DNA from 2 places in the Priestia sp. P5 genome. Region 1 is predicted to be linked to the other one. Evidence: predicted binding sites of a transcription regulator. Region 1 holds the regulator's gene; the other holds the start of a gene.
The links. The regulator LexA, encoded in region 1, represses DNA repair genes until DNA is damaged. The targets are predictions, from matches to a motif close to CGAACATATGTTCG.
Positions count from the first base shown of each region.

Region 1 (4,434 bases):
CCTGAATTTGCTTTTTCAATCGCATCGATTGATAAAGTACGAATTGTTGCAATCGAAAGATCTTCAATACGTTGTGTCATACTCTTCATTCCTTTCAAAACTATGTACATATGTTATCATACTAATGATTTGCTTATTTGTACAATACTTGAACCAAAAAAATTTCCACTTTTACAGTTTTTGTGCCCCTTATTAAAAATATACAAAAAACTAGAGGGAACACTCCCTCTAGTTTTACTAGAACATCTTAGTGAAGACGCTTCTTTTTACTCTCTTTTAACTTCTTAGGCGTAACATCTTTACCTTCTTCGTCCACAACTTTAATCGTGTGAAGGTGATTTGTCATAGATTGTCGGAAAACTTTTAAATATTCCTGACGTAGCTCTTGCTGTTCTTTCGCTTCAGATTCTGTCAGCCCTTCAGCCTTTGCCTTTTTTGAAAGAGCATTAATACGAGCAAGTTTATCTTTTGATAGCATATAAAACCTATCTCCTTATAATCAATAATTAAAATTACCGAACCGCTCCGGCAACATGTAGTCATCTTACTAAATCTCTTTCGTTTTATCAAGAGATTGAGCACTCTCTTGGTACTCTTGATAGCGGCGATGTACCGTCGCTTTTGAAATATTATGACCAAAACCTTTTAGCGTAACTGAAATTTCAGCAAAGGTTAAGCCGTTATGACGAAGGCGGACAATTTCTTCAATCGGCGCTTCTTTTTTTTCCCTTCCCGAGTTAACTCCTTGATTTTTTAAATTTTTCTGCGGACGATAACCGTTTTCTACGGCTCTTTTCATTCCTCTTTTAATTTTAGCATTATGTAATTTCCGCTGATGCTCTTCCACTAAGCTAATAATATCTAACACCATTGAATCAGATTCTGAAAGCTGAAGCTGACCTTGATGACTAATCGTATAGATGGTAGCATTTTCTTTATGAAAAGCATGAAGCAGCGCAATTCGGGCATTTCCTCTGCCTAATCGTGTTTCGTCTTGAATGAGCAGCACGGATATTTTCTCTTCTTTCATTGTATGAAGAACATCCAAAATACCCTCTCTGTCTACATCATATCCGCTTGCTTTTTCCATCACGACTTTTTTCACCTCTAGATGGTGAAGATCAGCAAGCTTTTTTAATTCTTCTTGCTGGCGCTGTAAAGATGTTTCTTGGGTTTTTTTATCCGTACTGACACGGCAATAAATAATGGCGTCCACTTTTATCACGACCTTTTCGGCTTCTAACAATATTCAGGAACGGCCGTTACACACTACTGTTCAATTGCCACTTGATTATGTAACTCTTTTTTTAAAACAGGAATATATAATTTATCTCCAGGTGATAAAGACTGGGCAGTATCTGAGTTTAAATCATTGACGTCTTCAACCCATTTGACAAATTCATTGGTGGTCAAATGATGGTGATTATGATACTTGTTGGACAAGTCCCAAAGCGTATCTCCTTTTGTAATAGTAACCGTTGAATATTTGTCTAAATCTACTTTATCCGCTCCTAAAACCAGCGTCAATACATATGTAAGTGCAGCGATAACTGCAAAAAAAATAGCGTAATGTTTCATAGAATGTAAGAATTGTTGCATATTATGATCCCCCTATCAGAATATATGTTCTTATTTTATTGAGAACATTTGTTTCTGTCAATGGAATTCTTCGAACTTATGTTTGTATATTGACACATCACGTGGTATAATTCACCTAAAGAATAGCTAAAATCGAGGTGAAAAATATGAAGCTATCAAAACGTCAACAAGACATACTAGATTTTATTAAGCACGAAGTAAAATTAAAAGGTTATCCGCCTTCTGTTCGCGAGATTGGGGAAGCGGTAGGATTAGCCTCTAGCTCCACTGTACACGGGCATTTAGCTCGTTTAGAAAGCAAAGGGTTAATTCGCAGAGATCCAACAAAACCAAGAGCAATCGAAGTTCTTCAACTAGATGAAGTAAACATCCCTAAAAGCAATGTCATTAATGTTCCTGTTATCGGTAAAGTAACAGCGGGTCTTCCTATAACAGCCGTTGAAAATGTGGAAGAATATTTCCCTCTTCCAGATAAATTCGTTTCTCCAGATGATCATGTATTTATGCTTGAAATTATGGGAGAAAGTATGATTGAAGCAGGTATTCTAGATGGCGATATGGTAATCGTACGTCAGCAGCAAACGGCTAATAATGGAGATATTGTGGTCGCTATGACCGAGGATAACGAAGCAACGGTAAAACGTTTCTTCAAAGAAGAAAATTTCGTTCGTTTACAGCCTGAAAATTCAACGATGGCGCCTATTATTCTTCGCCACGTAACGATTTTAGGAAAAGTAACTGGTGTATATCGCACGATTCACTAATCAGACACTGTATGTAAAGCCAACTAATCATGATGTTAGTTGGTTTTTTTACGTTTGTTTTCTAAAAAAATTGGCATATTATAAATGATACGTTGAATCATCGCAAGCAGGTAGAACGGTTTTTGTAAAGCTTGTTTCACTTTTTACTTTCTATCTGCATTTCCGCGACTCTTACAAGGAAATACAACCGACCATAAGAAGGATGTAGTTTATGACCAATACACCAAGGAAAACAGAATCATTTCAAACCATTGTACCTACCAAAGCAATGAACATGTTTCTTTTTCCTTTTTCCTTTGATCGAAAAAATAAAGAGCAGCTTGTTCATGCACTGAAAGAAAATTTGTTCGAGTTTTTTTCCATTCAAAACAAACATTTAGAAAAAGAATACTACGGAGAACAGTATTACGTATCTCATGATAGCCTGGATCAATATTTTCTTCCTTACATTGAATGTATTCTATTCCCTGACTCGTGCGAAAAAGAAGGGTTGCTTCGATTTTCCAAAAAAATAGACCATACCATTACGTTACACACTTCCTCCACCACCGTGTCTAGCAACGTGCTGTCTGTGGATGTTTTTTTATGTCCTTTTGAAATTGGCGTCATGACCATTCGCACTGAGATGAGCCATGATCATTATACCTATGATGATATTTTAGAATTCATGAATCATTTTCGTGTATTAGAACCGAAGCTTGCTGAAGAGCATGGATCCACCATTACCTATGAACATCATCGCTATAGCAAAGTACAAGATTATATTTTTTCACAGCTTGCGCCATTTTTGAACGAACACATCAAGAAAGAAGCCACGCGTGAACAGCACGTTGGGAGCCTTCCTTATTTTATCGATGAACGGATGTTTGTGTTAAGTTATGTAACGGTAAATAAAGAGCAAGAGATTAATTCCACAACTTTATTTCGTACTGGGCAGCTAAATAGCTATACGCCTGACGGGAAAGCGTTTATTTCTGCACACAATCATGAGTATATTAAAACGTATAATACTAAACATGTGTATGAAAGGTGGGCTCCTGAAACTTATTACGTCATAACAGACCATGTGTTTTCATGTATTTCTAAATCGGCAGACTCTAAAACGGATCAGCTTTTGATGAATCATCTATTTGGCCAGCATTACTATAATTTATTTTTACATTTTTTCTATAAAATCGTGTTGCTAAAACTATCTTATGAGTATTCTCAGCTCACGTTTCATAAAAATTCAGAGGGCATTGAACGACTAATCCGCTCTATTACCGTATTTTCAGGTAAATATTTATTTTTAGAAATTAGCTCTCGCACAGAAGGTCAAGAGTTTTCTGAGCTCTTTAAAAAAATCTTCCACATCAATTCTCTTTATCAAGAAGTCAAAGAAACCCTTGGTACTTTGTACCAAAATCAAGAGAAAATCGCAGCCAAACGTCACAATTACTTATTATTGATTTTAACGATTTATACGGTTCTTTCCGGTATTTACGGAATGAATTTAGTTATTAGCAAACTAAAGGGAAACATCAATTGGGATAGTATGAAGCAGTTTTCTATCTTTGAATATATCGCTTTAATAGTAGCTCTATCAGGAATTCTGATCAGCATTAGTCTCGGAGTGAGTTCCCTATGGAATTTATTAAAAGATCGATTTAAAACATAAAAGCTGTTCGCATCAGAAAACACATGATAAAAAAGAAGAGATTGAGACATAACTAAATCAAGCGAGTCTAAAGGAGAACAAATGGAATAAATAAGCTAGCAGGGATTGCTTGTGACACCGCGGTTGATTTCCGTGCAAGACTTCGCTTTCCGCGGGCGGCCGGTGAGCCTCCTCGTCGCTTACGCTCCTGCGGGGTCTCACCTGTTCCGCTTTTCCCGCAGGAGTCTTCGTCTTGCCCTCCAATCAACTGCTGGAAAGAACTAAACAAATAAAACCTACGTTTACCATAAAAAAACGAACCACTAATCAAACATGTTGATCAATGGTTCGTTTTTCACTTCGACTAAAATTCTTTTTTCCCAACCTCTTTTATCTATTACTAAATCACTGCCTACTCCGCTGAACCTTTTATCA
Region 1 covers NZ_JAKWFJ010000001.1:800,534-804,967, reverse strand. Annotated here, with positions in the region: gene tkt (transketolase) at 1-80, opposite strand, end outside; gene MMB69_RS04105 (DUF896 domain-containing protein) at 248-478, opposite strand; gene MMB69_RS04100 (YneB family resolvase-like protein) at 548-1,216, opposite strand; gene yneA (cell division suppressor protein YneA) at 1,270-1,599, opposite strand; gene lexA (transcriptional repressor LexA) at 1,746-2,363, shown strand; gene MMB69_RS04085 (magnesium transporter CorA family protein) at 2,575-4,020, shown strand; gene MMB69_RS04080 (hypothetical protein) at 4,088-4,288, opposite strand.

Region 2 (4,434 bases), 2.1 Mb from region 1:
GCCGAGTTCAGAGAACCAATCTCATAAAATTAAATTTGGAATCAAGTATTTTCTTTTAAGAGAAGGAAAGTATTACGATAGTCAAAAAGGTTATTTTTGGATTTGTATGAATCACGATTTTAGCAGCCTTATGCTGAGTGAAACGGAAACAGAGAGTTTGTTTGCAGTTAAAAGTGAAGAAGAAAGAGAAGCAACAAAAACGCTGTTAGCAGAATGGTTTATCCAAACGAATGCGTACAAAGAAGTCATCAACGAATGTATCCATCAGATTAAAACGGAGAATATTCGTACAGAAGAAGACATTGAAGACCGAGTGGACGCTATACAATTTTTAGAAAAACTAAAGGTATTAACTGCAAAAGAGATTGAAAACGCTTCTATAGAAAACCTATATGTGCTGCAGCAAATTGGCTAGGCTATAGTTCGCGTACGCTGAAATGCAGATTGATGTACAACAATAAGGAGGAATAGTGAGATGAAATTTTTTATTGATACAGCAAACCTTGAGGATATTAAGAAAGCATACAAAGTAGGTGTTCTAGCTGGTGTGACAACCAATCCATCTTTAGTAGCAAAAGAAGGCGTAAGATTTGAAGACCGCATCGAAGAAATCCTTCAAATGGTACCGGAAGTTGAATCCGTTTCCGCTGAGGTAACACCTGACGCACTTTCTGCTGAAGACATGATTGCTCAAGCTGAAGAACTGATTAAAATTAACGACGGAGATAAAAATATTACGATTAAGCTGCCTATGACATTGGCTGGCTTGGAAGCGACGCGCTACCTTGCAAAAAAAGGCGTAAAAACAAATGTAACCCTGATCTTTACAGTAAACCAAGCGCTTTTAGCAGCTCGTGCTGGAGCAACATATGTTTCTCCATTTTTAGGACGTCTTGATGATATTTCAGAAGACGGAGTACAGCTGGTATCTAAAATTGCTGAGTTATTCCGCGTTCAAAACATCGACTCTCAAATTATTGCGGCATCTGTAAGACATCCGGATCATGTAACGCGTGTAGCACTTGCAGGAGCTCATATTGCCACAATTCCATACGCTGTTATTGAGCAATTAGCAAAACATCCGTTAACTGACCAAGGAATGGAAAAATTTGCAGCAGATTGGGAAAAAGCAGTTAAAGCTTAACAAAAGGCCATATCAATAAAAAAGCTTGGAATAAGCATAGCTTATTCCAAGCTTTTTATCGTTTAACTCGCTAGTTTCTTTTTACGCAAACGCTCTAAGCGTCGCTGCACGCTATTTCTTGAACGCCCGAGCAGCTGCCCAATTTCTCGCTGATTGCGCTTTTCCTGATAAAACATACGCCACAATCTCGCATCTTCTTCTGCTGTCCACTTTTTATGCTCGTATTTAGGTCGCTTTACATAGTCTAGTTTTCTTTGTTCATTCACCCACGCTGGTTCTGGAATAAGCGTATTTTTAGGTATCTTAAAAAAGTTAAGGCACGATTTACTTTGTTCAGCCCACTTCCAAAAAGATTGAATGTCAATTCCCATAAATTTTCTGGTCTTGGCGATGATCATTTTATACGGTAGATTCTCTTTATGAATCCACTTGTAAATTGTATGAACATCTACTTCAAGGCAGGCTGCTAGTTCACACGCTGTAATGTGTCCTACGTGCGCTTTGGCTCCATACACTTCTAAACGGTTCAACCTCGATTCTAGCGCTTGCACACTTCGCTGTAATTTAGCTGATATATGTGAAAGTGGTTTTACTCCGTAATACTTTAGCAAATATTCGTCTTCTTGTACCGTCCATCTTCGCATCGATGTTTTTCGAGTTAACCCCAAGACTTTTATGCGCGTAGCAATAGAAGAAGGACTTCTGCCTAAGGAATGTGCCATTTCACGGTTATTCATGATATCAATGTTCTCCTGCAAAAACGCATCTTGTTCAAGCGTCCATTTTTTACGTAAAGCTGTATCCGAAGCACGAAGATTTAATCGAGTAAGTCGTTTATTAACCGATTCCTTGCTTCTATGTAAATGCTTACCCATCTCTTGAAGCGTCATAGCACCATAATGTTGGATAAGAAATCTATCTTCTTCTTTTGTCCATCGCTTTTGATTTTTACTCACTGTTGTCTCACTCCAATTCACACGAAAAGCTCAAGATGAAAAAGTTGCTAGCAAATCTATTTTACGAATGAGCAGTGCCTATTCAGACTGATACTCACTGCGTTTTAGCCTATATATATTTTATCATATTTCTAGAGAAAAACCAAACATGTGTTCTTATTTTGTTTTAAGTCATCATAAAAGGAATTAGAAAAATAGTTGGCTCCTTTAATAGAAGCGAATTATGGTAAAATTGACTATAATCTCTAAAGAATTTACATAACTGACAGCTCAGCATCATTACGTTGAGAAAGGGGAATTGATATGAATTTTAATTTAAAAGAAGCGTTTGAAATACTTGAGCATACGCCACAAACGCTTGAAAAACTTTTGTCTGGTCTATCTCCAGGGTGGCTGCAATGCAATGAAGGAGAAGGAACCTGGAATACCCCCGAAGTCATAGAACATTTAATAGAAGCAGAAAAAAACAATTGGATACCAAGGCTAGAATTTATCCTTCAAAAAGGAAAAGAGGGAGCTTTTCCTCCGTTTGACCGCTATGCCCATTTAAACAAGGAATCTGCTAGTTCTATTGAAGAGAAGATTCTTGAATTCAAAAAGATAAGAATACAAAATTTACATCAACTAAAGCTGCTAGTTAAGCACGAAAAACATCTGGAAGTGAGAGGAGAACACCCGGAGTTTGGGGAAGTGAAAGTCAGAGAGCTGCTCTCGACTTGGGTTGCTCATGATTTAACCCATATTGCGCAAATTGTTCGAGTAATGGCAGAACGATATAGAGAAGATGTAGGACCTTGGGAAGAATACTTAGGAATACTAAAGAAATAGCAATGACACACAGTGGCCAGCCTTTATCATTCAAGCTTGAATTAAGAAATGTACACGATTACAATAAAATGAGAATAATGAAGATTCAGGAAGGATTGCAGAGGGAACTATATGAACATATCCGATGTTTATAACATGTAGGGTCCGTTAAGCAATTTACGAATAAAAAGAGGATTGGACTGATTAAAAGTGAAAGTGAACTCAGAGAAATTTGGCGAACTAAACAATCAAGCTGTACATGCTTATACCTTATTAAATGATGAAGGGCTTAAAATCACCTGCCTTGACTATGGATGTGTGATATCAAATATTGAAATGCCGGATTCTGAAGGGAAGATTGAAAGTGTTGTATTGGGATTTGATTCAATAGAAGAATACCAAAAGTATTCTCCTTATTTCGGAGCTGTGGTCGGACGCGTAGCAGGGCGTATAGGTGGAGCATCGTTTGAGCTTAATAATGAAACCTATCGTCTAGAGAAAAATGAAGGAAACAACCATTTGCATGGCGGATCAGAAGGATTTAGTCACAAAATATGGAATGCCAAAACAATTGATGCAAGTGATCACGTAGGTGTTGAATTTACATATGTAAGTAAAGACGGAGAAGAAGGGTATCCCGGCAACCTTGAAGTGAAAGTTACGTATACATTAACGAATAAAAATGAGTTCCATATTTCTTATGAAGGAACAACAGATCAAGACACTCTTATCAATCTAACAAATCATACGTATTTCAATTTAAGCGGAAATCTAAAAGAAACGGTCTTGGATCATGTTTTGAAGATGAAAAGTAACGAATTCTTAGAGTTGAATGATGATCTTTTACCTACTGGAGAAACGCTAAATGTCACAGGTACCCCATTTGATTTTAAAGAAGGACATAGTCTCAAGGAAGGTGTGGAATCCACACATCCGCAAAACATATTAGTGGGTAAAGGGTACGATCATCCATTTCTTTTAGAAGCAGAAGCTGAAAATCAGATGTCATTATTTGATCCTGCAAGCGGCCGCAAAATAGAAGTCAAAACGGATCAGCCTTCAGTTGTTCTCTATACGGGAAATCATCTAGACGAAGAATTCGAAATTAGAGGAGTTCACTCAGAGAAATACCTCGGTGTTTGCCTAGAAACACAAGGTTTACCGGACGCTATTCATCATCAGCATTTTCCTTCTTGTGTATTAAAGCCAGGTGAGAAGTATGAAGCATATACTCACTATACATTTATAACTGATCGCAGCCTGTAACAAAACGGGATGACAAAAAGGATTACAAACGAGCCTCTGCCGATTGTAATCCTTTTTTTATTGTTACTTTTTCTTTTGGCTTTTTGCACGATTAGCGTCAAGCTCAGCCGCATATTCTTCTTGAGACTTTCCTTGCTTTTGACTCTCAGACTGAATCTTTTTAAATTTGTTATCGTTTAAATTTGGCATATTAGCACCTCCTTGCAGACAGGATTATTTTGTACAAGCATTAAGGATTTATATGCTAAAAAGTTTTAATGA
Region 2 covers NZ_JAKWFJ010000001.1:2,898,326-2,902,759, reverse strand. Annotated here, with positions in the region: gene MMB69_RS15420 (hypothetical protein) at 1-415, shown strand, start outside; gene fsa (fructose-6-phosphate aldolase) at 476-1,144, shown strand; gene MMB69_RS15410 (sigma-70 RNA polymerase sigma factor region 4 domain-containing protein) at 1,207-2,100, opposite strand; gene MMB69_RS15405 (DinB family protein) at 2,404-2,928, shown strand; gene MMB69_RS15400 (aldose epimerase family protein) at 3,118-4,173, shown strand; gene MMB69_RS15395 (hypothetical protein) at 4,237-4,362, opposite strand; gene MMB69_RS15390 (CBS domain-containing protein) at 4,428-4,434, opposite strand, start outside.
Region 2: a site for LexA is predicted at 2,244-2,257, ahead of MMB69_RS15410 (sigma-70 RNA polymerase sigma factor region 4 domain-containing protein). Genes of this name have one in related genera too.